Regions from separate parts of the Micromonospora sp. NBRC 110038 genome, predicted to be linked through region 1. Evidence: riboswitches for the same ligand, from Rfam matches in the RefSeq annotation. Region 1 holds a riboswitch; the other holds the start of a gene.
What was found. A riboswitch is a leader RNA that binds a small molecule or an ion and turns the genes downstream of it on or off. The one in region 1 is predicted to bind S-adenosylhomocysteine.
Positions count from the first base shown of each region.

Region 1 (7,804 bases):
GCCGGTCAGCGACGAGATCGTCGATGCCCTCGTCCTCCCGCTCGTCGACAGGGCGGTCCCGGAAACGCAGGCCGCCCTGGATGCCCTCCTGTCGCTGCCCGAGATCGGCGGCCCGGTCGGGTACTCGGGTGGCGTGATCTCCGTCGGCATCCGGCTTGCGGTGGTCGAGCCCCGCATCGTGGCCGCCGGCCTCTTCGCCGGGAGTTTCGTGCCTCGCGCCATGTTCGAGGAGGCCCGACAGGTCACCATTCCGCTGCATGTCCTGCTGCAGTGGGACGACGAGGGCAACGACCGCCAAGCGGCCCTGGACCTGTTCGACGCCTTCGGCTCCACGGAGAAGACGCTGCACGCCAACATGGGCGGGCACACCGGTGTCCCGCAGTTCGCCGGGGAGGACGCGGCCGGGTTCTTCGCCCGGCACCTGCGCTAGCCGCCGCCAGAACAGTAGAAGGCCGTACGGGCCGCCGGCCCTCCTGCATAGCGGTGGCCACAGCAGAGGTGCGCAACCGCCCGATCGCGTCAGCTGGCAGACCCGGTCCTGTTCGGGTCTGTCAGCTGACGCTACGGTCAGTTGGTCGTCTCGACGCGCGCGATGAGCTGCTTGAGTCGCGCGATCTCGTCGGCGAGCGCGGTGGCTCCGGCGGCGGTGAGGGTGATCCAGGTCCGGCCGCGCCGCCCCTCGTAGCCTTTCTGGATCTCGATCAGGCCGGCCGTTTCCAGCACGCTGAGGTGCTTGGAGAGGTTGCCGGCGGTCAGCTCGAGGTGGGTGCGCAGGTAGCCGAACTCGACCCGGTGGGCCTCGTGCGCGATGGTCAGGATGCCCAGCCGTGCCCGCTGGTGCACCACCTCGTCCAGCCCGGTGACCGGGTGCCCTGGGCCCGGGGTGCCGATCGTCGCCGTCACCGCTGCCGCCTGCGGGCTGCGCTGAAGAACCCGGCCGCGCCGAGCAGCAACAGCGCGCCGATGACGACTTGCGGTGCCGCGAATCGGGCCTGAATTCCCCAGCCGGCCAGTCCCCAGCCCTCGTTCGTCGGCAGCACCAGCAGCACCAGGGCCAGGTAGGCGAGGGTGAACAGCAGCAGCCCGATGTTGCGCTCGATCCGGGCCAGCACCACCAGCGCGATCCCGATCATGCCCCAGGGCGAGACCAACCGGTCCAGGACCAACCACCAGTACGGCAGCGGCTGGTACGGCAGCGGGTGATGCGGAAAGTACAGGGCTGCGGCTACCCACGCGGCGGTGAACACGACAGTCGTCGCGGCGCCGACGATCGCGTACGGCAACGTCCGGGCACCCAGGCCCCGGGACCGGGCGGCCCGCGAATAGCAGACGGCGATCGCCGTGTAGGCCAGCAGGAGCGCCGAGGGCCAGTAGAACAGCACGCCCCGCCGCGCGAACTCGCAGCTAGTGTCGGGGAGGCAGCGCACCGTCATGGCGAGCCAGTCGAACGGGATTCCGGCGAGCGTCACCGCGCCCAGCACCAGCAGCGCGACCCAGGTCATCCGTTGGTCGAGGCGCACCTGGTGCGCCAGAGAGCGAATGTCAGACAGCAGTCGGCGGGGATCGCCACCGGCAGCAACCGGCTCAGTAGTCATGCCAATAGGTTTCCACAGCAAACCTATTGGCGCTAGTGCCGAGTTCGCGCTCATCCGGCAGCGCCGGCACACCCGGCGGCTCGTTGACCACCGCATCCGTCGGCCCGCGGGATGCATGACGCCGACGCGCACATAACTGTCATTATGGTGCGCAGGTGATTCGCCCCTTTTGCCGCATCAAATTATCGGATTAGTGTTACCGGTAATGCGCTAATAAAGCGAAGTTGTCGGCGGGGACGACGGATGGCACGGTCGGGGCATGACGGACACGGGTGGGGCGGGCGTGCGCGCCGCGATCGGCGAGATGGGCCGGGTCCTCGGGCCACACACCGACGCCGACTGGACGGTGCCGGCAGGGACGCTGGAGTGGAGCTGCTGGACAACCGCGGCGCACGTGGCGCACGACCTGCTCGCGTACGCGGGGCAGCTGGCCGGCCGGCCCGCCGACGGCTACCTGCCGTTCGACCTGCGCGTCTCCCCCACCGCGACGCCCGCCCAGGTGCTGACCGTCGTCGCGGCCTGCGGTGACCTGCTCGCCACCGCCGTCGACGCGGCCGACCCGGGCGTGCGGGCCTGGCACTTCGGCCCCTGCGACCCGGCCGGGTTCGCCGCCATGGGCGTGGCGGAGACCCTGCTGCACACCCACGACATCACCCGGGGCCTACACGTCGACTGGCAGCCGCCCGCCGCGCCCGCCGCCGCCGTGCTGACCCGGCTGTTCCCGGACGCTCCGCCCGGCCCGCCGGCCGAGGTGCTGCTGTGGATGACGGGGCGGGCCGAGTTCGACGGTCGGCCCCGCCGCACCTCGTGGACGTGGCAGGCCGCGCTGCCCTGACCGCATCGGCCGATCAGGCATCGGGCCTGACGAGCACGATCCTCGCGCAGGAACCGACGCCGGTTCCTGCATTCGCCAGGGTCGGCACCTGCCCACCGTGACGGCCCCGGAGCCAGCGGACCACCTGCTCAGAACCGGCGAACACGGTCCGGACTAGAGGCCGAGCTGGACCGGCTGGTCCGGCGTTCCCGCGGTGAGAAGCGCTGTCAGGGGTGTGGTGAGGTCGCGGGGCGAGAACAGCTCAGGTCCCCGGTGGGCGGCGACCTCCGAGAGCTGCCACCACCGGAACGCGGCCAGGTTCTCCGCAGCGAGTTGGTCGTCTGTCAGCTCACCGCGGGGCTGGAAATGGTTCGTGCGGACGAGGAAGTAGTCGTTGATGACGCCGTCGAAACCCGGCGCGACGTCGGCGGCCACGACTTCCTGGTGCCAGACGTGCGGCGGTTCGGCGACGATCGCCAGACCGGTCTCCTCCCGCAGTTCACGGCGCAGAGCCGTCAGCCGGTCCTCGCCGGGTTCGACGCCGCCGCCCGGGGCCGCCCAGACGGCCTTCGACTGCTCCGGCACGACCGGGTGGGGAAAGACGAACCGGCAGAGCAGGATGCGGTCGTTCTCGTCGAGGACGATCGCGCGGACGGAGGGACGCAGGTGCGGCGTCATGCCGTGTCGGAAGCGGCGACGAGGCGCATGATCGGCATTGCCGCAGGTTATCAACCGCCCGCCTGCACCTCGGTCAGCCCCGGCCCGTCGCGGAGGGTTGTCGTCACCGAGCGCTCTTGTTAGCGTGCCGTTGCGGGTCGAGAGGCGCTGCGACGGATGACCATCCGCCACGCTCGGCCTGTTCCTTGGTCCAAGGGCGCCTCCCGCTGGGAGGCTGCCGTCCCTCCGGCGGATCACTCGCACGGTGAGGGTTGTGCAATGGCAACGGACCTGACTGACTTCATCGCCGGCTTGCCCAAGGTGGAACTGCACGTCCACCACGTCGGGTCGGCGACACCGCACACCGTGGCGCGGCTGGCCGAACGGCACGCCGGGACCACCGGGGTGCCGGCCGACCCGGCGCTGCTGGCCGAGTACTTCACGTTCACCGACTTCGCGCACTTCGTCGAGGTGTACCTGTCGGTGGTGGACCTGATCCGCGACGCCGAGGACCTGGCCACGCTCACCTACGACATCGGCGCCGGCCTGGCCGCCCAGTCGGTGCGGTACGCCGAGCTGACGCTGACCCCGTACTCGTCGATCGTGCGTGGTGTCCCGGCCGAGGCGTACTGCGAGGCGGTGGAGGACGCCCGGCTGCGGGCCGCCCGTGACCACGGCATCCAGCTGCGCTGGTGCTTCGACATCCCGGGCGAGCCCACGATGACCGGCGCCGACGTCACCCTGGAGGTGGCGCTCAAGCAGCGCCCGGACGGGCTCGTCAGTTTCGGGCTGGGCGGGCCGGAGTCCGGAATCCCCCGCGCCCGCTACGCCGGGCACTTCGCCGCCGCGCGGGCAGCCGGGCTGCGCAGCGTCCCGCACGCCGGTGAGTCGACCGGCCCGCAGACCGTGTGGGACGCGGTACGCCATCTCGGCGCGGAACGCATCGGCCACGGCATCGCCGCCGCCCGCGACCCCGAGTTGATGGCGCACCTGCGCGAGCACGACATCGCCCTGGAGGTGTGCCCGACCTCCAACGCCTGCACCCGCTCGGTGCCGTCGCTGGCCGAGCATCCGCTGCCGCAGTTGGTGGCCGCCGGCGTGCCGGTCACCGTCAACTCCGACGACCCGCCCATGTTCTCCACCACCCTGAACAGGGAATACCAGGTGGCCGCAGACCTGCTCGACCTCGACGAGCACGGCGTCGCGGAGCTGGCCCGCCAGGCCGTGCGGTACTCGTTCCTCGACGCTGCGGGCAAGACCGCCGTGCTGGCCGAGATCGACGACTACCTCCAGGCGTTCGCTGGCCGGGCGACGGCGACGACCAGTCCGACCGCGGGAGATCACCGGTGACCGCTGCCGGTGCCGGCAGCGGTCGGCCGGGTCGCCCCTGCCCGCGTCCCGCTGATTGAGGGTTGGCCCCGACGAGGAGCCGACGATGCCGGGAAAAGTTCACACCGTTCGTTCAACGATACCGTTGAGGGAATGACTGTCCGGAACATCGCACGGAAACTCGACGGGGCCGCCATCTCGGCCTTCCTGCGTTCCCTTCCCGCCCGGCCTGCGCTGCTCGGCCTGGGCGAAGCCCGGCACTTCGTGGGGGAGTTGGGCGCGTTGCGCAACGAGGTCTTCCGGCACCTCGTCGAACACGAGGGCTACCGGTCGTTCGCCATCGAGAGCGACTGCCTGATGGGCCTGGTGGTGGACGACCACATCGCGACCGGTGCCGGTGACCTCGACGACGTCATGGCGCGCGGCTTCAGCCACGGCTTCGGCGCGTCGGCGGCCAACCGGGACCTCGTGCGCTGGATGCGCACCTACAACGAGGCCCACGATGAGAAGCTGCGGTTCTTCGGGATCGACGGCCCCCTGGAATACTGGGCGGCCAGCCCGCGTCAGGCGCTCACCGCCCTGCACGGCCTCCTCGACGGCCCGCTGCCCTGCACCCGGGAGACCCTCGATGCGCTGCTCGGCCCCGACGGGCGGTGGTCGAACGAGGCCACCGTCATGGACCCGTCCCAGTCGATCGGCCGGTCCGCCGACGCCCAGCGGCTGCGGGTGATCGCCGACGACCTGCTGGCGCTGCTCGACACGCAGTTGCCGCAGCTGAGTGCGCGCGACCGGGAGCGGGCGGAACTGTACGGGCGTACCGCCGTCGGCCTGCTCCGCTACCACCACGCGATGGCCGACGGCACCGCGGACCGGATCTCCCGGCTGTCGGGGCTGCGGGACGCGATGATGGCCGCGAACCTGCGTGCCGTCGCCGCGCACGGCCCGGCGCTGGTCTTCGCCCACAACCTGCACCTGCAGCGCCACCCCAGCCGCATGTCGCTGGGCGACCAGGACGTGCGGATGTGGAGCGCGGGAGCCATCACCGCGGCCCGCCTCGGCGACCGGTACGCCTTCCTCGCCTCGGCCCTCGGCGCGATCGGTGGCGACGCCCCGGCTGCGGACACCACCGAGGGCATCCTGGCCACCCTCCCGTGGCACGCTTGCGTGGTCGACGGCCGCCGCCTGGCCCGGGCGGCCGCCGCAGCCGCCCCGCGGGTCTCCCGGGACTTCGCCTACTTCCCGCTGGACCCGACCCAGCTCGACACGATCGACGGCATCGTCTTCGTCAGAGAGGCCGTCGATCTGGGTGCCCCCGGCTAGCTGTAGGCGTCAGGGCCGCCGCGGTCCCCGCCACGGCCACTGCCACCGGCGGCGGGGACCGTGCTGCGGCGGTGCCGGCCGCGCCGCCGCCACCGCCTCCGCGCGGGCCCGTTCCCGGGCGGCACGCCACCCGGCCACCACCTCGTCGGCGTTGGCGGGACGCACGACGACCTGCGGGCCGGTCGGGTTGCGCAGCCAGGCGACGACCTCCCGGTTGAGATCGGCGACGTACGCCCGCACGGCCGCCTCGGTGGGCAGGTCCCGCACCTCGTCGGGCACTCGTTCGATCCTGCGGCGCAGCAGCAGCGGCGTCGGCAGCAGCAGGTCGCTGGGCAGCTTCTCGCGCTCCAGGAAACTCTTGATCCACCACGACTCGTCGTAGGGCGTGCCCCGGCCCGGCAGTGGTTTGCCCGCCCCGGGCAGGTTGTCGAACTCGCCGCGTTCCTGGGCGGTGCGGATCTGCGCCTCGGCCGCGGCCTCCCACCTGTCGCTCACCCCGGCACCTCCCCGGATCCACGGTACCCGCCCGGTCGTGTCGGCGACCGGGCGTGGTGACCCCACCACCCGGTCCCTAGCCCGCCGGGTAGAAGAGGAACAGTCTGCAGCCGGTGACGGTCGCGGGCACGTGCCACGATCCGGCCGGGGCGTGCAGGAACGTCCCCGCCGGGTAGTCGCGCGCGCCGTCGTGGAACGTGCCGTCGAGCACGTACACCTCTTCGGGGCCGGGCGTGTGGACGTCACGGCGCGGCCACGACGAGCCGGGGTCCATCTCGAGCACGGCGGCCTGCGCGCCGTGTGGTCCCCGCCACAGCGGACGCAGCCGGATGCCGGGGAAGAGTTCGCGGACAGGGGCCGCCTCGACGCGTACGGCGGTGTAGCCCTCCTGGGTCAGGATCTCTGGATGCATGCCCTCCACGGTGCCGCCGGCGCGCCCCGCACGACAGCGGCGACGAGGACACCGTGGGGTACTTTCTCGCCATGCACCGCGTGGTCGCCCTGGTACGACCGGTGCAGTCGACGTTCGAGCTGGGCTGCGCCGCTGAGGTCTTCGGCACGGTGCCCCCTGGCACGCCCCGCCACTACGAGTTCGGGGTGTGCACGGAGCGGCCCGGGCAGGTGCCCACGTCAGCCGGGTACGCGCTGTCGGTGTCGCGGGACCTCTCGGCTCTCGATTCCGCGGACACCGTGGTGATCCCGGGCTGGGCGCCGGTGGAGGCGCCGCTGTCGGCGCGGGTGCGCGGTGCGCTGCTGCGGGCCCACGCCCGGGGGGCGCGACTCGTCACGATCTGCGGCGGCGTGTTCGCGCTGGCCCGCACCGGCCTGCTGGACGGCCGCTCGGCCACGACGCACTGGGCGCGCGCCGAGCAGCTGCGGCAGGAGTTCCCCCGGGTGCGCGTGGAGGCGGACGTGCTCTACGTCGATCACGGGGACGTGGCCACGAGCGCCGGCGCCGGCGCCGGCATCGACCTGTGCCTGCACCTCGTCGGGAAGGATCACGGTGTCGGGCACGCGGCGCTCGTCGCGCGGTACATGGTGATGCCACCGCACCGTGACGGCGGCCAGACACAGCCCGTGCTGGCCGCGCCGGCCACGGACAGCCTGGACGGGCTCCTGGAGTGGGCCGAGGCGCGCCTGGGAACGGCGTTGTCGGTGGGTGACCTGGCGGCGCATCTGCACGTCTCGCCCCGGACGCTGGCCCGACGGTTCGCCGAGCAGCTCGGCACGAGCCCGGGCGCGTGGCTGCTGTCTCGCCGGGTGGCGCGGGCACGCACCCTGCTGGAGGAGACGGATCTGCCGGTGGAGGCCGTCGCGGTCCGCGTCGGCCTCACCTCGGCGGCGAATCTGCGCCGTCGCTTCCGCGTTCGGGTGGGCACGACTCCGGGTGCCTACCGGCGGGCGTTGCGGGGCTGCGCGACCTGACGCCGCCCGCTGCGGCTCACCCTAGGTCGCCGCCGGGGTGCGGGGCGGCGTGGCGGGCGTGGCGGTGCCCGTCGCGGGGGAACGGCGCCCGGGCGGGAAGTGTCTCCTGGAACGGGTAGCCGGCCTTCTCGGCGACCCGGCAGGAGGCGGTGTTGTCGACCTGGTGCAG
Region 1 is NZ_BBOL01000004.1:510,925-518,728, forward strand. Features, by position in the region: gene LPU61_RS17865 (alpha/beta hydrolase) at 1-430, shown strand, start outside; gene LPU61_RS17870 (transcriptional regulator) at 568-903, opposite strand; gene LPU61_RS17875 (hypothetical protein) at 900-1,520, opposite strand; gene LPU61_RS17880 (maleylpyruvate isomerase N-terminal domain-containing protein) at 1,855-2,430, shown strand; gene LPU61_RS17885 (NUDIX domain-containing protein) at 2,584-3,087, opposite strand; S-adenosyl-L-homocysteine riboswitch at 3,221-3,295, shown strand; gene LPU61_RS17890 (adenosine deaminase) at 3,346-4,416, shown strand; gene LPU61_RS17895 (erythromycin esterase family protein) at 4,549-5,715, shown strand; gene LPU61_RS17900 (DUF1992 domain-containing protein) at 5,725-6,210, opposite strand; gene LPU61_RS17905 (cupin domain-containing protein) at 6,287-6,622, opposite strand; gene LPU61_RS17910 (GlxA family transcriptional regulator) at 6,676-7,635, shown strand; gene LPU61_RS17915 (GNAT family N-acetyltransferase) at 7,652-7,804, opposite strand, start outside.

Region 2 (7,804 bases), 440 kb from region 1:
CGGCACCAGGGCGAGTTCCTGGTGGATGATGACGATGCCGTGGGCCTCGCTGTCGCGGATGCCGCGGAAGTGCACGGGGTGGCCGTCGAAGACGATCTCGCCGTCGTAGCTGCCCGACGGGTACACCCCCGACAGCACCTTCATCAGGGTGGACTTGCCGGCGCCGTTCTCGCCGCAGATGGCGTGGATCTCGCCGCGCCGCACGGTGATCGAGACGTCCTGGAGCGCCGCCACCCCGGGGAACGTCTTGGTGATGGTGCGCATCTCGAGGATGGTGTCGCTCACGGGCATCCTCCCGCTGTTCGGGTTCGTCGGGGGCGTCGCCGGCCGGGCCGGCGTCCGTCGGGCCCGGGCGACCGCCCGGGCCCGACGGAGACCGGGTTACTTCTTGGCCTGCCCGGCGGCGACCTCCTCGGCCGTCCAGTAGCCGGAGTCGACGAGGACGGACTTGATGTCGTCCTTGAAGACGGTCTGGATCGGCAGCAGGTACGCCGGGACGACCTTGACCTTGTTGTTGTAGGTGGTGGTGTCGTTGGCCTGCGGCTGCTTCTCCTGCAGGAACGCCTCGGCGGCGATGGCGGCCTGCTCGGCCAGCAGCCGGGTGTCCTTGAAGACGGTGGAGCTCTGCACGCCGTCGTTGATGAGCTTGATCGAGGCGATCTCGGCGTCCTGACCGGTCACCACCGGCAGCTTCTTCTTGCCCGAGCCGTAGCCGGCGTTCTGCAGGGCGGTGATGATGCCCCGGGAGATCCCGTCGTACGGCGACAGCACGCCGTCCACCGTGGACCCGTCGTTGTAGCTCGACGTCAGCAGGTCCTCCATCCGCGTCTGGGCGACCCCCTGCTGCCACCGGAGGGTGGCGGCCTGCTCGATCTTCGTCTGGCCGGACTTCACCTTCAGCGTGCCGTTGTCGAAGAACGGCTTGAGGGTGTCCATCGCCCCGCCGAAGAAGTACTGCGTGTTGTTGTCGTCGAGCGAGCCGGCGAACAGCTCGATGGTGAACGGACCGGTCGCCGTGCCCTTGGAGCCGTCCTTGTTCTGCAGGCCGAGGCCGACGAGCAGCGCGGTGGCCTGGGCGACGCCGACCTTGTAGTTGTCGAAGCTGACGTAGAAGTCGACGTTGGGGCTGCCGAGGATGAGCCGGTCGTAGGAGATGACCGGGATCTTGGCCTGGGCGGCGGCCTGGAGCTGGCCGGTGAGCGCCGTGCCGTCGATCGCCGCGATGATCAGGACGTCCGCGCCCTGCGTGATCATCTGGTCGATCTGCTGCGACTGGGTGGGGATGTCGTCCCCGGCGTACTGCAGGTCGACCTTGTAGCCCTTGGCCTGCAGTTTCTCCTTCACCGAGTTGCCGTCGGCGATCCACCGCTCCGAGGTCTGCGTCGGCATCGAGACGCCGATGGTCAGGTCGGTGGGCTTCTTGTCGGCGGTGTCGCCGCCTCCGCCGGCCCCCTCGCCGCTGCACGCCGCGATGCTGAGCGCCAGCACGGCGCTGCCGAGTGCCATCAAGAATCTTCTGGACACAGGCTTCCCTCCCAGGACCTCGTGCCGAAAGTGCGGAGCGTGTCCACGCCCCGGTCAGTGTTAGCGCTCACATCAGCCTTGGTCAACATGTTTCGGGAAATGCCGGGGTCACGTTCTCGTAACAGCTCCGACCACTTCGGACCCGGGCCCGCCGGCAGGGTGCCGGCCTGCCGGGACGCCGGCCGATCGACACGTCTGAGACCATCGTGGCCGACCACTGGGGAGGTTCACATGACCAGCAACGTCACCCGTCGGGCCGCGATCGGGCTGGGCGCGGCCGCCGCCGCGCTCGCCGCCACCGGCCGACCCGCCGCCGCCGAGAGCCGGGCGCCGGCCGACCCGGCCACGGGGATCCGCACCCGCAGCAGAGCCGAGGTGATCCGGCAGACCTATCTGCAGCAGAAGGCCGCGGCCGGCGGCGTATGGCACTCGCACATCGCGATGGTCGACGGCTCCGGCGCGCTCGCCACGGTCGTGGCCGACGACGCCGACCGCGTCACGCACGGCTACAGCGTGCAGAAGCTCGCCGTCGCCGTCGCGGTGATGGACAAGATCGATCGCGGGCAGCTGCAGCTGGACCAGCGGCTCGACCTGACCGCCGACATCATCCTCGGCGGCAGCGGCATCTACTTCCTGCAGACCGTCTGGGGCGACCAGGTCACCGTCGCCAACTTCCTCACCGCGATGCTGCTCGTCTCCGACAACACGGCGGTGCGGATGTGCGGCCGGGTGGTGCCGGCGCTGGAGATCAACGACATCCTCGCCGCGAAGGGATTCACCCACACCCGGGTCGAGCCCGTCGCCAACCCGAACCGGTTCTACCTCGGCGTCACCACGCCCCGCGAGACCCACGACCTGCTGTGGCGGTTGGCCAACAAGACCATCGTGAGCCCCCGGTCCGCCGACTTCCTGCTCGGCATCCTGCGCTGGATCAACGGCTACCACGACGGCATCCGGCACACCATGTCCTCGGCCGAGCGCAGCCGGGTCGCCACCAAGTACGGCGCCGACTACGACGACCTGGGCGCGGCCCGGCACGAGGCCGGCATCATGTTCGACCCGGCGGGCGCGCCCACCCTGACGTACGCGCTGTTCGCCGACTCCCTCGGCGACCTGGACAACTACGGGTCGACCCACCCGGCGGTGCGGGCGCACGCGGTCCTCGGCCGGACCATGTTCGACGCGATCTGCACCACCACCAACCGCACCGCCCGCGCCCGGCACCACGTCCCGCCGTTCCGCCCGGTCAACGGCGGCTGACCCCGCGCCGGCCGGGCCCGCTCGACGGCGGGCCCGGCCGCGCCGGTCACGGCTCGTAGGCGAGGTTCGGGCGCAGCCAGCGTTCGACCTCGGCGAGGGCGACGCGACGCCGCGCCGCGTAGTCCTCGGCCTGGTCGCGGCCGATCCGCCCGACCGTGAAGTACCGCGAGTCGGGGTGGGCGAAGATGAGGCCGCTGACGGCGGCCGCAGGCGTCATCGCGTACGACTCCGTCAGGCCGATGCCCAGCGTCTCCGCGCCGAGCAGGTCGAACAGGTCCCGCTTCTCGCTGTGGTCCGGGCTGGCCGGGTAGCCCAGCGCGGGTCGGATGCCCCGGAACCGCTCGGCGTGCAGGTCCGCCAGCGCCGGGGCGGCGTCGGGCTCGAACCAGTCGCGGCGGGCCCGCAGGTGCAGGTGCTCGGCGAACGCCTCGGCGAGCCGGTCGGCCAGCGCCTTGACCATGATGGCGCGGTAGTCGTCGTGCTCGGCCTCGTAGCGGGCGGCCAGCTCCTCCGCGCCGTGCACCGCCACCGCGAAGCCGCCCAGGTGGTCGCCGGCCGGCGCGACGTAGTCGGCGAGGCACCGGTTGGCCCGGCCGGTGGGCTTGGCGGTCTGCTGCCGCAGCATCGGCAGGCGCACCCCGGCGTCGTCGAGGACGATGTCGTCGCCCTCGGCGTGCGCCGTCCAGAAGCCGTACGCGCCCCGGGCGCGCAGCGACCCGTCGGCGATGATCGCGTCCAGCAGGGTGTTGGCGTCGTCGTACAGCTCGCGGGCGACGGGCTGGTCGAGGATCGCCGGGAACTTGCCCTTCAGCTCCCAGGCCAGGAACAGGAACTGCCAGTCGATCATCTCGCGCAGCTCGGTGAGGGACGGCTCGACGACGCGTACGCCGGTGAACGCGGGCACCGGCAGGTCGGCGAAGTCGACCCGCTCGCGGTTGGCGCGGGCCTCGGCGAGGGTGAGCAGCGGCTGGGCGTGCCGGTTGGCGTGCTGCTCGCGTAGCCGCTCCTGCTCGGCCCGGTTGGCCGTGTCGAGGGTCTGCGCCCGGTCGGCGTCGAGCAGGTCGGAGACCACGCCGACGACCCGGGACGCGTCGAGCACGTGGACCGTCGGCCCCTCGTACGCGGGGGCGATGCGCACCGCCGTGTGCTGCCGGGACGTGGTCGCGCCGCCGATGAGCAGCGGGACCCGCAGCCCTCGGCGCTGCATCTCGCCCGCGACGGCGACCATCTCGTCCAGCGACGGCGTGATCAGCCCCGACAGGCCGATCGCGTCGGCGCCCTCGGCCACGGCGGTGTCCAGGATCCGCGCGGCCGGCACCATCACGCCCAGGTCGACGACCTCGTAGTTGTTGCAGCCGAGCACGACGCCGACGATGTTCTTTCCGATGTCGTGCACGTCGCCCTTGACGGTGGCGAGGACGACCTTGCCCTGGCCCTGCCCGGCGGCCCGCTCCTTGGTCATGTACGGCTCGAGGTAGGCCACCGACCGCTTCATCACCCGGGCGCTCTTGACCACCTGCGGCAGGAACATCTTGCCCGCGCCGAACAGGTCGCCGACGACCTTCATGCCGTCCATCAGCGGGCCCTCGATGACGTCGAGGGGCCGGTCGAACAGCAGCCGGGCCTCCTCGGTGTCGGCCTCGACGTGGTCGACGATGCCGTGCACCAGCGCGTGCGTGAGCCGCTCGGCGACGGGCGCGGCCCGCCAGGACAGGTCGACCTCCCGCTTGGTGCCCGACCCGGTCACCGTGGACGCGAAGGTGACCAGCCGGTCGGTGGCGTCGGGCCGGCGGTCGAAGATGACGTCCTCGACCAGTTCGAGCAGGTCCGCCGGGATGTTCTCGTAGACGCCGAGCTGGCCGGCGTTGACGATGCCCATGTCCAGCCCCGCCCGCACGGCGTGGAACAGGAACGCCGAGTGCATCGCCTCGCGCACCACGTCGTTGCCGCGGAACGCGAACGACAGGTTGGAGATGCCGCCGCTGGTGCGCGCGCCGGGGCAGCGGGCCTTGATCAGCGGCAGGGCGTCGATGAACGCCTTCGCGTAGCCGTTGTGCTCGGCGATGCCGGTGGCCACGGCCAACACGTTCGGGTCGAAGATGATGTCCTCGGGGGCGAAGCCGGCCTCGCCCACCAGCAGGTCGTACGCCCGCCCGCAGATCTGGACCTTGCGCTCGGTGGTGTCGGCCTGGCCCTGCTCGTCGAAGGCCATCACCACGACGCCCGCGCCGTAGTCGCGGATCGTCCGGGCCTGGGCGAGGAACGGCTCCTCGCCCTCCTTCAGGCTGATCGAGTTGACCACGCCCTTGCCCTGCACGCACTTCAGGCCCGCTTCGAGCACGCTCCACCGGGAGCTGTCGATCATGATGGGGATCCGGGCCACCTCGGGCTCGGTGGCGATCAGGTTGAGGAACGTGGTCATCGCCCGCTCGCTGTCGAGCAGGTCGGCGTCCATGTTGACGTCCAGCAGGTTCGCGCCGCCGCGCACCTGCTCGACGGCCACGTCGACCGCGCCCTGGTGGTCGTCGGCCTCGATGAGCCGGCGGAACCGCGCCGAGCCGGTCACGTTGGTGCGCTCGCCGATCATCACGAACCCGGTGTCCGGCCCGATGGTGAACGGCTCCAGGCCGCTGAACCGGGTCGCCGGGGTCTCCCGGGCGACCGGCCGTGGCGACATGCCCCGCACCGCCGCCGCGATCCCGGCGATGTGCGGCGGGGTCGTCCCGCAGCAGCCGCCGACGATGTTGACCAGGCCGTCACCGGCGAAGCCGCCGAGCAGCGCGCCGATCTCCTCCGGCGTCTGGTCGTAGCCGCCGAACGCGTTGGGCAGCCCGGCGTTGGGGTGCGCGGCGACATAGGTGCCGGCCAGCCGGGACAGCTCCGCCACGTGCGGGCGCATCTCCGCCGCGCCGAGCGCGCAGTTGACGCCGACGACCAGCGGCTCGGCGTGCGCGACGGAGCGCCAGAACGCCTCCACCGTCTGCCCCGACAGCGTGCGGCCGCTCAGGTCCACCACCGTGACGGAGATCCACAGCGGCAGGTGGGGGGCCGCCTCGCGGGCCGCCGCGATCGCCGCCTTCGCGTTGAGCGTGTCGAAGATCGTCTCCACCAGCAGCAGGTCGACCCCGCCCTCGGCCAGCGCCGCCATCTGCTCCGCGTACGCGGCCTTGACGTCGTCGAACGTGACCGCCCGGTACGCCGGATCCTCCACCCGCGGCGACAGCGACAGGGTGACGTTGAGCGGGCCGACGGAGCCGGCGACGAACCGCCCGCCCGCCTCGTCCGCGGCCTGCCGGGCGAGCTGCGCGCCGCGCACGTTCATTTCGCGTGCCAGCGCCTCCAGGCCATAGTCGGCCTGCCCGATGCTCGTGGCGGTGAACGTGTTGGTGGTGGTGATGTCGGCCCCGGCCGCGAGGTATTGCCGGTGCACGTCCAGGATCAGGTCGGGGCGGGTCAGGTTGAGCAGGTCGGGGTCGCCGGTGACGTCGCGGGGATGGTCGTCGCCGATCAGGTCGCCCCGGTAGTCGGCGGGGGAGAGCTTCGCGCCCTGCAGCATCGTGCCCCAGGCGCCGTCGAGCACCACGATGCGCTCGGCCAGCAGCCGCCGCAGCGCCGCAACCGCACCTGAACCATCGACGGACGAAACCACACCGACCACCCCCGAAGTCTCGGAGGCGCCCTTGGTCCACATGCTCCCAGGTCGAGCGTGGCGGGCCGGGCCCGTCGCAGCGCCTCTCGGCCTGGTAACGGGAGACTACCGGATACCGGCCCAGAACCGTCGAATCGTTCCCACCCAGTGCGACGGCTCGGTCGCCACTAGGCTCGACCCGGAGGTGTGGAGATGAAACTCGGGCTGCACTACTGGACGTTCTCGACCCCGGCCGACCCGGCGGCGATCGCGCCGACCCTGGCCGAGACCGACCGGGTGGCCGGGCACCTTTTCGCCGAGGGTGGGCGGCTGGGCCCGGGCGAGGCCCGGGCCCAGGCCGGGGCGGCCGTCACCCGACCGGCTGCGGCCGGTACGAGGCGATGACCACGCCGCTCTTCATGACCCTGGTGTCGATCAGCTCGAACGACGCCGTGAAGTCGGCCAGGGGCGTCGTCATGCTGGCGCCGCCGGTGAGGACGGGGTGGATCCAGAACCGCACCTCGTCCACCAGCCCCGCCGCGACCAGCTGCGCGGTGACCGAGCCGAAGCCGTACTGGATGATGTCCCTGCCCTCCTGGGCCTTGAGCTTGCGGACCTCCGCCACCAGGTCGCCCCGGAGCACCCGGGTGTTGTTCCAGGTGGGGTCGGTCAGCGTGGTCGAGGCGACATACTTGCGGACGTTGTTGAAGTAGGCGGCGCCGGTGGTCGGGTCGCTCTCGTCCTGGGCCGGCCAGGCGACGGACATGCCGTCGTACGTGACGCGGCCCATCAGCACCGCGTCGGCGGCGTCGGTCTGCGCCCCGGCGAAGGCGCTGGCCTCGTCGTCGAAGTACGGCATGGTCCACATGGGATTCTCGATCACGCCGTCGAGGGTGACGTAGGTCGAGTTGATCAGCTTGCGCATCGGGGCTCCCGTGTCGGTGGCGCTCGTGGTGACACCCCACACCCTGCCGGATCGCGCTTACGGTTCGCTTCAGGTCCCCTGCGCGCGGCCGAGGGCGCTGCGGCGGGGTTCCCGCGAACACGGGCCACGTTGCCGTCGGACTGCCGCACGGCGCTGACGGCGGCCCCGAATTGTCCGGGCCGGGACGTGCGAACGCCGCCTGTGGCCAGTTGCCCAACGGTTTCCCACCTTTCCGGGAAACCGCCGGACAGTCGCCGGACGCTCACGCTGGGAGTCGGGTTGCGGGAGTGGTACCCGTTGCCTTCGAATCCTCGGGAGGTGCTTGTGAGACGACTCACACATGGGAGAAGCGGGCGACTCGCTCACGTCCTGGCACGTGCTGTTCTCGCCGCTGTTCTCGGTGGCACGTTCGTAGCCGCGCCGGCGAATGCTGCCGACCGTGCCCAGACCGCTGAGACCGAGAACAC
Region 2 is NZ_BBOL01000004.1:70,309-78,112, forward strand. Features, by position in the region: gene mmsA (multiple monosaccharide ABC transporter ATP-binding protein) at 1-285, opposite strand, end outside; gene chvE (multiple monosaccharide ABC transporter substrate-binding protein) at 382-1,524, opposite strand; gene LPU61_RS15975 (serine hydrolase) at 1,756-2,784, shown strand; gene metH (methionine synthase) at 2,831-6,475, opposite strand; S-adenosyl-L-homocysteine riboswitch at 6,450-6,527, opposite strand; gene LPU61_RS15985 (hypothetical protein) at 6,626-6,817, shown strand; gene LPU61_RS15990 (dihydrofolate reductase family protein) at 6,783-7,337, opposite strand.
Region 2: it holds a riboswitch for S-adenosylhomocysteine, as region 1 does, so the genes downstream of both, metH (methionine synthase) here and LPU61_RS17890 (adenosine deaminase) in region 1, are expected to answer to the same signal.